DNA from 3 places in the Kitasatospora sp. NPDC058184 genome. Region 1 is predicted to be linked to each of the others. Evidence: riboswitches for the same ligand, from Rfam matches in the RefSeq annotation. Region 1 holds a riboswitch; each other region holds the start of a gene.
The links. A riboswitch is a leader RNA that binds a small molecule or an ion and turns the genes downstream of it on or off. The one in region 1 is predicted to bind S-adenosylmethionine.
Positions count from the first base shown of each region.

Region 2: it holds a riboswitch for S-adenosylmethionine, as region 1 does, so the genes downstream of both, ACFVXH_RS15265 (IclR family transcriptional regulator) here and thrC (threonine synthase) in region 1, are expected to answer to the same signal.
Region 3: it holds a riboswitch for S-adenosylmethionine, as region 1 does, so the genes downstream of both, ACFVXH_RS02340 (aminotransferase class V-fold PLP-dependent enzyme) here and thrC (threonine synthase) in region 1, are expected to answer to the same signal.

Region 1 is NZ_JBHVVE010000035.1:72,560-76,746, forward strand. It holds gene ACFVXH_RS38815 (cold-shock protein) at 1-11, opposite strand, end outside; gene ACFVXH_RS38820 (MoaD/ThiS family protein) at 550-828, opposite strand; gene thrC (threonine synthase) at 864-2,144, opposite strand; SAM riboswitch class I at 2,161-2,297, opposite strand; gene ACFVXH_RS38830 (glucosyl-3-phosphoglycerate synthase) at 2,409-3,446, shown strand; gene ACFVXH_RS38835 (trehalose-6-phosphate synthase) at 3,507-4,187, shown strand, end outside.
Region 2 is NZ_JBHVVE010000007.1:46,358-50,544, forward strand. It holds gene ACFVXH_RS15255 (BTAD domain-containing putative transcriptional regulator) at 1-12, opposite strand, end outside; gene ACFVXH_RS15260 (hypothetical protein) at 343-1,476, shown strand; SAM riboswitch class I at 1,562-1,703, shown strand; gene ACFVXH_RS15265 (IclR family transcriptional regulator) at 1,906-2,619, shown strand; gene ACFVXH_RS15270 (threonine/serine exporter family protein) at 2,803-4,056, opposite strand; gene ACFVXH_RS15275 (NADP-dependent oxidoreductase) at 4,159-4,187, opposite strand, start outside.
Region 3 is NZ_JBHVVE010000001.1:510,691-514,877, reverse strand. It holds gene ACFVXH_RS02350 (hypothetical protein) at 1-124, shown strand, start outside; gene trpD (anthranilate phosphoribosyltransferase) at 240-1,316, shown strand; SAM riboswitch class IV at 1,425-1,543, shown strand; gene ACFVXH_RS02340 (aminotransferase class V-fold PLP-dependent enzyme) at 1,595-2,977, shown strand; gene ACFVXH_RS02335 (Lrp/AsnC family transcriptional regulator) at 2,981-3,262, opposite strand; gene ACFVXH_RS02330 (rhomboid family intramembrane serine protease) at 3,304-4,086, opposite strand.

The DNA of each region.
Region 1 (4,187 bases):
CCCTGAGCCATTCCGAACTCCCCTAGTGCTGTGCTGGCCCTTCACGTGCCCGCAGGTCGCGGGCCCGGGTTGGTTGAAGGCCGGCCCGGGGAACCCCCCCTGGGCGCAGCCGTGCACGCCGCAACCATCCGCGCGGAACGCCGGGCGGCCTCCGGTGAGCGGGTGATTGCGTCGACCGCCGCTGAATGTATCCGGATCGACGCCCTCTGCAACAGGGCCAACCGCCGGTAATTCCGCCAAGGCGTCAAGGGACAGGACGGATCGAATCGGAATAATCTCGGCATTCCACGCCGGACATAGCGGACGAATTACTCAAATGCCCGCGCGAATTCTGACATCTGCCTGACATGTTTCACGGTCCGCCCCCGGCGGCCGGACGCCCCCGGGCCGAGCACTGCGGGGGCCGAAAGGGAAACCCTGTTCCCAGCCGAGCCACACTCTACTCCGACTCGACCCGGAAATATTCCCGCCGGAATGCGAGCGGTCGCCCGCGCATACGGAGAACGGATTTCCGTACGCGCGGGCGACCGCGGGTTCTGCTTTGTCGGCTCAGCAGCCGCCGGCCACCGCCGGGATGATCGAGACGCTGGCGCCGTCCTTGATCTCGGTCGCCAGACCCTCGGCGAAGCGCACGTCGTCGTCGTTCACGTAGACGTTCACGAAGCGGCGCAGCTTGCCCGTGTCGTCCAGGACGCGGGCCGCGATGCCCGCGTGGTTCTTCTCCAGGTCGGCGACGACCTCGGCCAGGGTGGCACCCTCGGCGGTCACCTCGGCGGCGCCGTCGGTGTAGGTGCGCAGGATGGTGGGGATGCGGACGGTGGCGCTCATGACTCTCCTAGCGGGGGCGGGGCCTATCGGGTGGTTCAGGCGGACACGAGGCCGGCGGCGCGGAACGAGTCCAGCGTCGGGCGGATGACGGCGGTCATCCCGGAATCGGAGACGGCGTCCAGGGTCTTCAGCCCGTCGCCGGTGTTGATCGCGACGGTCTCCTTGGCCGGGTCCAGCTGCCCGGTCTCGACCAACTTCTTCAGCACGCCGACGGTCACCCCGCCCGCGGTCTCGGCGAAGATCCCCTCGGTCCGCGCCAGCAGCCGGATCGCCGCCACGACCTCGGCGTCCGTGACGTCCTCCACCGCGCCACCGGTACGGCGGGCGATGTCCAGCACGTACGGGCCGTCGGCCGGGTTGCCGATCGCCAGCGACTTGGCGATGGTGTCCGGCTTCACCGGCTTGATCACGTCCCGGCCGGCCTTGAACGCGGCCGACACCGGCGAGCAGCCCTCCGCCTGGGCGCCGAAGACCTTGTACGGCCGGTCCTCGACCAGGCCGAGCCTGATCAGCTCCTGGAGCCCCTTGTCGATCTTCGTCAGCTGCGAGCCCGAGGCGATCGGGATCACGATCTGCTCCGGCAGCCGCCAGCCGAGCTGCTCGCAGATCTCGTACGCCAGCGTCTTGGAGCCCTCGCCGTAGTACGGCCGCAGGTTCACGTTGACGAAGCCCCAGCCCTCGCCGGCCGGGTCGCCGATCAGCTCCGAGCAGAAGCGGTTCACGTCGTCGTAGTTGCCCTCGATGCCGACCAGCTCGCCGCCGTACACCCCGGCCATGACGACCTTGCCCTGCTCCAGGTCGTGCGGGATGAACACGCAGGACCGGAACCCGGCCCGGGCCGCCGCCGCACCCACCGCGCCGGCCAGGTTGCCGGTGGAGGAGCAGGACAGCGTGGTGTAGCCGAACGCCCGGGCCGCCTCGATCGCACACGCGACCACCCGGTCCTTGAACGAGTGCGTCGGGTTCCCGGAGTCGTCCTTGACGTGCAGCTGGGCGGTGAAACCGAGCTCCCGGCCCAGGTTGTCCGCCTTCACCAGCGGGGTCCACCCCGGGTTCAGGTTCGGCTTGGACGCCACGTCGGCCGGCACCGGCAGCAGCGGCGCGTACCGCCAGATGGAGGCCGGACCGGCCTCGATCCGCTTGCGCAACTCCTCGGCGCCCTCGCTGCCGAACTCGTAGGCGATCTCCAGCGGGCCGAAGCACTCCAGGCACGCGAAGCTGGGGCCGAGCGGGAAGCGGGTGCCGCACTCGCGACAGGACAGCGCGGCGGCCGGGCCGAGGTCGACGGAAACGGGTGCGGCAGTGTCGATAGCCATGATGGCGAGGCCTCTCTCCTCATCTTCCCCGTGGCGCGGTCGCGACACGGGACGGAATTGGCACCTGTCCCGCCGGGGCCTGTCGACAGACAGCCGCGCGAGAAGGTTGCCGGGACGTCAACGGGCCGTTCCCTCAGTCCCTCTGGATGAGCTTGTGAAATTGTGGTGGTGCTCAACGGAGACCCCGGCGTGCAAAGGTCCGACCGCTGTACGAAGACTGTATCCGAAGGCGTCAAACCTGAACGGGACCGTCCGCCAAGCGAGATGACCCGTCCCACCGACCTCGCCGAGGAGATCTCCGTGCCCGCCGAACCGACTCCCGCGCTCCTCCCGCAGGCGGCGTCCTGGCTGCGCCGCCGCTCCTGGAGCGCGGCCGACCGGCCGGTCCGCACCCTGCTCGACGCCAAGGAGCGCACCGGTCGCACGGTCAGCGTGGTCCTCCCCGCCCTGGACGAGGAGGCCACCGTCGGCGACATCGTCCGCACCATCCGCCGCGAGCTGATGGAACGCCTCCCGCTCGTCGACGAACTCGTCGTCGTCGACTCCGGCTCCACCGACGCCACCGCCGCCGTCGCCGCCGAGGCCGGCGCCCGGGTCGAGCACCGCGACGCCGTCCTGCCCCGGCTGCCCGCCGTCCCCGGCAAGGGCGAGGTGCTCTGGCGCTCACTGCTGGTCACCCACGGCGACATCGTCTGCTTCGTCGACGCCGACCTGCGCGAGTTCGACCCGGCCTTCGTCTCCGGCATCATCGGCCCGCTGCTCACCGACGAGTCCATCCAGCTGGTCAAGGCCATGTACGACCGCCCGCTGGAGTCGGAGGGCGCCGTCCTGCCAGCCGGCGGCGGCCGGGTCACCGAACTCGTCGCCCGCCCCCTGCTCAACCTCCACTGGCCGGAACTCGCCGGTTTCGTCCAGCCCCTCGGCGGCGAGTACGCGGCCCGCCGCTCACTGCTCGAACGGCTGCCCTTCCCCACCGGCTACGGCGTCGAACTCGGCCTGCTGGTCGACGCCCTGGAGCTGGCCGGCCTGGACGCCCTCGCCCAGGTGGACGTCGGCGTCCGGCACCACCGCCACCAGGACGGCCAGGCCCTCGGCCGGATGGCCGCCACCATCTACCGGACCGCCCTGGAACGCCTCGACCGCACCCACCGCCTCAAGGCCTCCGCCGACCTCGTCCACCCCCACCTCACCCAGTTCACCCGCGACCCGGAAACCCGCGCCTTCACCGCCCACACCCACCCGGTGACCGCCCTCGAACGCCCCCCGATCCACACCCTCCCCGAGTACGCCGCCCGCCATTAGGGCCTCTCTTCGACGGGCCGCACGGGTTTGCCACGCCGACCCCACGGCAACATGCCAACCATGGGCGATCTCACGACCAACCGTTCGAGCGTGACCGGCACCGCCCCCGTCCTGGTGGCGTCCAACCGGGGACCGGTGTCCTTCAGCACCGCCGACGACGGCACACTGACCCTGCGCCGCGGCGGCGGCGGCCTGGTCTCCGGCCTCTCCGCCATCGACGACCCGAACGCCGTCTGGGTCTGCGCCGCCCTCGACGACTCCGACCGCAGGGCCGCCGCCGAGGCACCCCACGGCCGCCTCGACCTGGCCGGCCACGAGGTCGGCGGCCAGGCCGTACGGATGCTGGACATCGACCCGCTGACCTTCGCCCGCGCCTACAACGGCGTCGCCAACTCCACCCTCTGGTTCGTCCACCACCTGCTCTACGCGACCCCCACCGCCCCCTCCTTCGACGCCGCCTTCCGCACCGAATGGGCCGCCTACCGGGCCTACAACGAGGCCTTCGCCGAAGCCCTCGCCGCCGAGGCCGCCCCGAACGCCGCCGTCCTCGTCCAGGACTACCACCTCTCCCTGGTCCCGGCCCTGCTCCGCGAAGCCCGCCCCGACCTGCGGATCGGCCACTTCTCGCACACCCCCTGGGCCCCGCCGGAGTACTACCGGATGCTGCCCGACGACGTCGCCCGGGCCGTCCTCACCGGCATCCTCGGCGCCGACCGGGCCGGCTTCCTGACCCAGCGCTGG
Region 2 (4,187 bases), on a different contig from region 1:
GAAATCATCCATTCCTGCACCTGCCCGCTTCATGTGCTCGCCCCCGCCCGCACGTGCCACCCCCGAATTGGTGAGTCCCTATCAACCCACGGGACCTGGCGGGATGTCGAGAGATCGTCGACCCGGTGGTGATCCGGTGTTGATCGGCCGTCGCCACAATCGGTGATGTGGCGCCCGCAGTCGGCCCGGCCCATCACCGCCGGACCCGCCACGTCCCCGGTCGCCCGGCCGCCGACCGGCGACCCCCACGGCTCTCGGAGGCGGACGCCCATGAACACGGACCGGAACAGCGACCTGAGCACCGGCCGGAAAGCGGATCCGAACGCGGAACCGAGTACGGCGTTGAGCACGGACCTGAGCACCGACCGGGCCACGGACCGGCAGGGCGGACTGGACACCGACCTGCTCCACCGCCTGCTCGACGTCGACCCGGCCTGCGGACCCGTCGAACTGCTCCACCGCGCCCGGGGCGAGCGCCACCTCCCGTACCTGGTGCTCGCCGCGCTCGCCCGGGAGGACGTCCGGATGGGCGCGCACGCCCGGGACGAGCTGCGGCGCGCCCGCGACCGGGTCGAGTGTTACGCCCGGGTCGCCCGCGACCTCGCCGACGCCACCGGGGTCCGCCCCATCCGAGACCTGCCGCTGGCCGGCTACTACCCGCCCGACCTGCCCCGGCCGCTGGCCGAGCTCAGCCTCGTCAGCCCCACCGAGGCCTCGCTCTGGCAGGCCGTCAACCGGCTGGTCACCGACCACCCGGTGGAGTCCGTGGAGGTCACCCTGCTCGGCGAGCGCCCCCGGCACACCGCCGTCACCCTGCGCTGGCCGGCCGGGGACCCGCTGCTCGACCCGTGGTACCAGGTGCGGGTCGCGACCGCCGCGCTCCCCGGCGACCTCGCCACCGTCCCGGTCCGCCCCTACCTGGCCGCCGACGACCACGTCGAATGCCTGATCGCCCTCGCCGAGGAAGGGCTCGGGCGCACCTTCCTCGCGGGCGACGTGATCGACGTGGCCCGGCTCGCCGGGCAGCCCTTCGAGCCCGTCGAGACCGCCGCGGTGGTCGCCGCCTACCGGCTCGCCCCGGAGGCCGCCGCCCTCCTCGACCTCGCCGCCGAGCACGTGCCGCTCGGCGCCCTGCGGGACGTGCGCACCGTCCTGGAGGCCGAGGTCGCCCCCGAACTCCGCCGCCGGACCTCTGCCGGCACCCCGCCGTGCCACGGCACCTCGCCGCGCCACGGCACGCTGCTGCGCCGCACCGTCATCCGGCACCAGTGGGACGAGGCGCTGCTGCTCCCGGCCGGCGACGCCACCCTGCTGCTCACCCCGGTCGCCGACTACCTGCTCGGCCCCGAGGGCACCCGGCCCACGGACCGCGAGCGCACCGCCGCCCTCGCCGCCCTGCACGCCTGGGACGCGACCCTCCCCGGCAGCCCGGACGGGGCCCCGTGCACCGGCCTGTCGGGGCCGCGCCACCGCTGAGCCGGCCCCGCGGGGCGTGGTCGAGGGCGGGTCGAGGGCGGGGGGACTTGCCGACCCGCCCCGGATGTCTTGTATCGTTCCTGGCGAATCATCCAGAGGGGTGGAGGGACCGGCCCTACGAAGCCCCGGCAACTCCCCGTTCGACCCGGCGTCCGAAGTACGCGCCGTGTTGGCGGGGGCAGTGCCAACTCCGGCCTGTCGCCACTGTGGCGCGGGAAAGATGAGGAGACACGGTGCTCTCTGTGCTGTCCTTCGCCCGGGCGCTTCCCGCCCCGGTCCTTTCGCGTACCCGTCTCGTGCCCGGCGCAGGCAATCGGCCGACTTCTCCGGCCTGTCCTCGCTGACCACACCCCCCGGCTCCCCGCCAGGAGCCGCCGTGAGCAGCGCGGACCCGCTGCTCCCGGGCCTTGAGACTGGAGTACCCATCCCATGGAGAACACGAGCGGCGTCGGCGTGCTCGACAAGGTCACCTCGATCCTCGGCACCCTGGAGGCCGGGCCCGCCACCCTGGGCGGCCTCGTCGCGGCCACCGGCATGGCGCGGCCCACCGCCCACCGGCTGGCCGTCGCACTCGAACACCACCGCCTGGTCAGCCGGGACGTCCAGGGCCGGTTCATGCTCGGCCCCCGCCTCGGCGAGCTCTCGGCGGCCGCCGGCGAGGACCGGCTGCTGGCCGCGGCCGGCTCGGTCCTCGCCCAGTTGCGGGACGCCACCGGCGAGAGCGCCCAGCTCTACCGGCGGCAGGGCGAGGTCCGGATCTGCGTAGCCGCCGCCGAGCGGCTCACCGGCCTGCGCGACACCGTTCCGGTGGGGGTCACCCTCCCCATGAAGGTCGGCTCCGCCGCCCAGATCCTGCTCGCCTGGGAGGAGCCCGAGCGCCTCCACCGCGGCCTGCAGGGGGCCCGCTTCACCGCCACCGCGCTGAGCGGCGTGCGGCGCCGCGGCTGGGCCCAGTCCGTCGGCGAGCGCGAGGTCGGGGTCGCCTCCGTCGCCGCGCCCGTCCGCGGCCAGTCCAACCGGGTGGTGGCCGCCGTCACGGTCTCCGGGCCGATCGAACGGCTCAGCCGCCACCCCGGCGCCCAGCTCTCCCAGGCCGTCGTCGAGGCGGCCCACCGGCTCACCGAGGCCCTGCGCCAGCCCTGACGGGGGCTCCGAGGCTCTCGGATTCCGAGGTTCCGGGGTTCCCTGGTCATGGGTTCCGAACCTCGGGTTCCGAGACTCCGGGCTCCGGGGCGCACCTCCGCGCGCCCCGGGGCCCGGTTCCGGCCCGTACCGGTCCCGGGTCCGGCTTGGCTCGGGCCCGGCTCGGGCCTGGTTCCGACCGGCTCAGGCCCGGTGCGGCAGGCCGGTGAGGCTGGGGCGGGGGATCCGGCTGATCACCGCGCCGATCAGTGTGCCGATCGACACCCCGAAGACCGCCGAGACGGCCGCCAGCAGCGACTGTGCCCCGTTGCCGACCTCGATCTGCGCGGTGTTCAGCAGACCGAAGGAGCCCGGCACGACGATCCAGAACGCCGGGAGGTAGAGCACCTGCCAGAGCGGACCGCCCGGCAGCCAGTGCACCAGGGTGGCCGCGACCGCGGCGGCGACGGCACCGGCCAGGCCGCCGATCGCCGCGCCGTGCACCGACCCCACCGCCACCTGGGCGGTGACGCTCACCGCGATTACCGCGACGATCCACGGGATGGCCGAGGGCGGGGTGTGGACGTTGACCACCACCCCGGCCACCGCGATCGCCAGCCCCAGCGCGATCACCCACCAGCTCGGCTTGGCCACCTGCACGTTGGCCAGCGCGGTGGACGGCATGCCGATCGCGGTGGCGGCCGCGGCCACCCCGGCGAGGAACAGCGTCAGCTGCACGGCGCCGGAGACCAGCCGGGCGGTGCCCGCGTTGGCCGCGCCGGCGGCGATCTCGGACAGCCCGGTGACCAGCAGTCCGCCCGGCAGCAGGATCGCCAGGGTGGCCACGATCGTCCGCAGCGGCCCGTCCAGCAGCGAGGCCCGCGCGAGTGCCAGGACCAGCAGCGCGACCAGGAAGCCGGCCGTGACGGGCAGCAGCGGCCGCAGGTGCGGCCGCCGCCGGGCGAGCACGGTCAGGCCCACCACGATCAGCGAGCCGAGCCCGGCGGCCAGCACGTTCGCCGCCACCGGCTGCAGGAAGATGCAGACCCCGACCCCGACCGGCAGCGCCCCGAAGTCCGCCACCCACGCGGGCCAGCGGGCGGGCGCCCGCCGGATCCGGTCCAGCTCGGCGCGCGCCCGCGGCCCGTCGAGTTCGCCCGCCCGCAGCCGGTGCACCAGGTCGAGGACGTCGGCCGTCTGCTCGAACCGCAGGGTGCCGCCGAGCGGCTGGAACCTGGTGGCGCCGTCCGGGTCCAGGGCCACGAACAGCCCGTTGGTCAGCGCGGCGACCTGGACCTCAGGGGCGCCCAACGCCCGCCCCAGTCCACGGAGTTCGTCCTCGACCTCATGGACGGGCAGGCCGCCGCCCAGCAGGGCTTCGCCCAGGTCGAGCAGGAGACGGCAGAGCGGGTCGGGCGGGGCGTCGGTGTCCCGGACCGATGGAGACTTGCTAGGCATGGCAGGTATCGTCCCACCCTGCCCGATTCGGTCTGAATCTGCCCCGGTCTGTTCGCTTCCCGAGCGCCTGCTGCTCCCGGGGTCCAGGTAGCCGCTACGCCGCTACGGGCGGACGGTGAGGACCAGCTTGC
Region 3 (4,187 bases), on a different contig from region 1:
GCTGGCCGCCTGGAGCCGGGCCGACGCCGCGATCTCCCGTCCGGTGGAGCCGGTGGCGCTGGCCGGGGCGGTCGCCGCCCTGCTGCGGGACCGGCTGGCGAAGCGGACTCCGGCCGTCCGCTGAAATCCGCGCCAGGAGTAGGAAAGACAGGGGTAGAAGCGGGCGCTCCGCTCGATAGGCTGGCTCCATCCGTACGGACGTCCCCGGAGCGGGGAACCGACAACAGCTGGAGTCAGCCATGGTGAACGTGAACCCTGCGAACGGCGGTAGCGACCCCGCGCAGGTGGTCCGCACCTGGCCGGACCTCCTGGCGGCACTGTTGCAGGGGGAGGACCTCGACCGCTCGTCCACCGCGTGGGCGATGGACCGGATCATGAGCGGCGAGGCGTCCCCCGTCCAGGTGGCCGGGTTCATGATCGCGCTGCGGGCCAAGGGCGAGTCGGTCGAGGAGATCGCCGGCCTGGTCGACGCGATGTACGCGCACGCCGAGCCGCTGGAGATCCCCGGCCCGGCGGTGGACATCGTCGGCACCGGCGGGGACCGGGCGAAGACCGTCAACATCTCCACCATGTCGGCGATCGTCGCGGCGGCCGCCGGCGCCAAGGTGGTCAAGCACGGCAACCGGTCGGCCTCCTCGACCAGCGGCTCCTCGGACGTGCTGGAGAAGCTCGGGGTGGCGCTGGACCTCTCCCCCCGGCGAGTCGCCGAGGTGGCCGAGGAGGTCGGGCTGACCTTCTGCTTCGCGGCGAAGTTCCACCCCTCGATGCGGCACGCCGCCACCGCGCGGCGCGACCTCGGGGTGCCGACCGCCTTCAACATCCTCGGCCCGCTGACCAACCCGGCCAAGGTCACCGCGCACGCCATCGGCTGCTTCGACACCCGGCTGTCCGGGCTGATCGCCGGGGTGCTGGCCCGGCGGGGCGCCACGGCGCTGGTCTTCCGCGGCGACGACGGGCTGGACGAGCTGACCATCACCACGACCTCGCAGGTCTGGCTGGTGCGCGACGGGGTCGTCACGGAGTCCACCTTCGACCCGCGGGACGTGGGCATCGAGCTGGTCGGCATCGAGGCGCTGCGCGGGGCGGACGCCTCGTACAACGCCGAGGTCGCGCGGCGGCTGCTGGCCGGCGAGCACGGGCCGGTGCGGGACGCCGTCCTGCTGAACACGGCGGCGGCGCTGGTCGCGCTGGAGCTGGGCGACGCGCCGCTCACCGAGCAGCTGGCGGCCGGCATGGAGCGGGCCGCGAAGGCGATCGACTCCGGTGCCGCGCAGGACCTGCTGCGGCGCTGGTCGGAGGCCACCAGCCGGGCCTGAGGCGGCAGTTGGGGAGCCCGTGCCGGTACGCCGACGCGGGCTCCCGTGCTGTCCGGATGCTGGATGCCCGTTTGACCACCCGGTGGACCAGGCCTAGAGTCTTCGCCAGGTCATGAGTGACAGCGCCAAGCCCCAGCTGGCTGTCCGGCAACCCTCCGTCCGTGGCGGGGTGCCCTGGGTGAGGACCGGGTCGTCACGGCAAGCCGTCCGTGCGACAAGCGCGGACGCCCGACGACTAGCACTCCCGGGGTCCCTTGCCCCAGAAGGAGTGCATCCCCATGTCTCTGGCCACCGAAATCCGCACCCCGCTCGCCGTCCTCGGCGCCGACGTCCAGGTCCCGCTCGCCAGCGGTGAGAAGGTCGGCTACGCGGCGCTCGACTACGCGGCGAGCTCGCCGGCGCTCCAGCGGGTGTGGGACGACGTCGCCGCCTACGCGCCGTACTACGGCAGCGTCCACCGCGGGGCCGGGTACCTCTCCCAGCTGTCCACCGACCTGTTCGAGCAGAGCCGCCGCACCGTCGGCGAGTTCCTCGACCTGCGCGAGGGCGACCAGGTGGTCTTCACCCGGGCCACCACCGACTCGCTCAACCTGCTGGCCTCCGCCGTCCCGGCCGGCACCCGGGTGTTCGCCTTCGAGACCGAGCACCACGCCTCGCTGCTGCCCTGGGCGCACGCCGGACTGGACGTCACCTACCTGCGGGCGCCGCGCTCGCGGGCCGAGGCGGTGGCCGCGCTGGACGCCGCGCTCGCCGAGACGCCCGAGGGCCCCAGGCTGCTCTGCGTCACCGGCGCCTCCAACGTGACCGGCGAGCTGTGGCCGGTCGCCGAGCTGACCGCGACCGCGCACCGGCACGGCGCCCGGGTGGTGCTGGACGCCGCCCAGCTGGCGCCGCACCACCGGGTCTCGGTGCGCGAGCTGGACGTCGACTGGATCGCCTTCTCCGGCCACAAGATCTACGCGCCGTTCGGCGCCGGGGTGCTGGCCGGCCGGGCGGACTGGCTGGACGCGGCCGAGCCGTACCTGGCCGGCGGCGGGGCGACCCGGACGGTGGCCCGGGAGGCCGACGGCTCGGTGGCCGTGCAGTGGCACACCGGCCCGGCCCGGCACGAGGCCGGCTCGCCGAACGTCATCGGCGCCTACGCGATCGCCTCGGCCTGCCGGGCGCTGACCGAGGCCGGCTTCGACGGGCTGGAGGCCCGCGAGCAGCAGCTGATCGCCCGGCTGACGGCCGGGCTGGCCGAGATCCCGCAGGTCAAGGTGCTGAACCTGTTCGGCGAGGGCTCCGCCCGGGTGGGCGTGCTGTCCTTCGTCGTCCGGGACTGGAACAGCTCGCACTTCTCCGCCGCGCTGTCCGCCGAGTACGGCATCGGGGTGCGCGACGGCCTGTTCTGCGCCCACCCGCTGGTGCGCACGCTGCTGGGCGACGAGGACGAGGCACCGTCCGAGTGTGGTGCGCCCGAGCCGTCGCTGCCGGGCGAGCGCAGCCTGAACGCGATCCGGGTGAGCTTCGGCGCCGGGACGCCGGACGAGCACGTCGACCGCTTCCTGACCGCCGTCCGGGAGCTGGTCACGGAGGGCGCGGCGTGGAACTACCGCAACGAGGGCGGGCGCTGCGTCGCCACCGTGCAGGTCGAGCGGGGTCGGCGCGCCGAGGGCTGACCGCTACTCGTCCAGGCCGAGGGCGAAAGCGGCCTCCAGGTCGTGCTGGGAGTAGGTGCGGAAGGCGATCTGGGTCTCGGTGTGGGCCACGCCCGGGACCTTGTTGAGCCGGCCCGGGATGACCTCGGCCAGGTCGTCGTGCCGGCGCACCCGCACCATCGCCACCAGGTTGTAGCCCCCCGTCACCGAGTAGACCTCGCTCACGCCGTCGATGGCGGCGATGGATTCGGCGATCTCCGGGATGCGGTCGACACTGGTCTTGATCAGGACGATGGCGGTGATCACAGTTCGGGCTCCTTTGTGGGGTGCCGCCAGCGTATCGGGCGTCAGCCCGGTCGTCGCGGGGGGTGGCGGACCACGGTGCAGGCGTAGAGGAACCCGGCCGAGAAGCCGATCACGTGGACCAGGTACGCCACCCCGGGGCCGGCCGCGTGCACCGACCACCACTGCAGGACGAACCAGAGGCCGAGCACCAGCCAGGCCGGGAAGCGCAGCGGCAGGAAGAACAGCAGCGGGACGAGGGTGGTCACCCGGGCCCGGGGGTGGAGGCGCAGGTAGGCGCCGAGGGCGGCGGCGATCGCCCCGGAGGCCCCGATGAGCACCCGGGTGGAGTTCGGCGAGTGCGCCTCGGCGAGCGCGAAGCCGTACGTGGTCAGGCTGCCGGCGGCCAGGTAGAAGACGGCGTACCGGGCCCGGCCCAGCCGGCGTTCGACGGTGGGGCCGAAGACCTGGAGGAAGAGCAGGTTCCCGAGCAGGTGCAGCCAGCCGGCGTGCAGGAAGAGCCCGGTGAGGACGGACAGCGCCGGGCGCTTGCCCGGGGTCGGGGCGGCCGGGCAGCCGGGGACCGGGTCGGGGGCCTCGGCGAGCTGTCCGGCGGTCAGCGGCCGTCCGGCCAGCACCTCGGCCGGGACGGCGCCCCAGCGCTGCTCGTACCGCTGCTCCGCGCAGACCCGGGCCTGGCCCGTGCCGTACAGCGGGTTGAGCCCCGCGGCCGGGCCGAGCAGGAAGACCAGGGTGTTGAGGGCGATCAGGGCGTAGCTGACCACGGGGGCGGTCGCCGCCGGGCGGCCGCCCCGGGCGGCGGTGTGGTCGGGGACCGCGAGCGCCATGCGGCCAAGCATCCCTCCGGGCGCCGCAGGTGACACGGCGGTTTACGGCAGGTGGACTAGCCCGGGTGTTCAGGCAACCGGTGGTCGCGACGGTTGCCCCA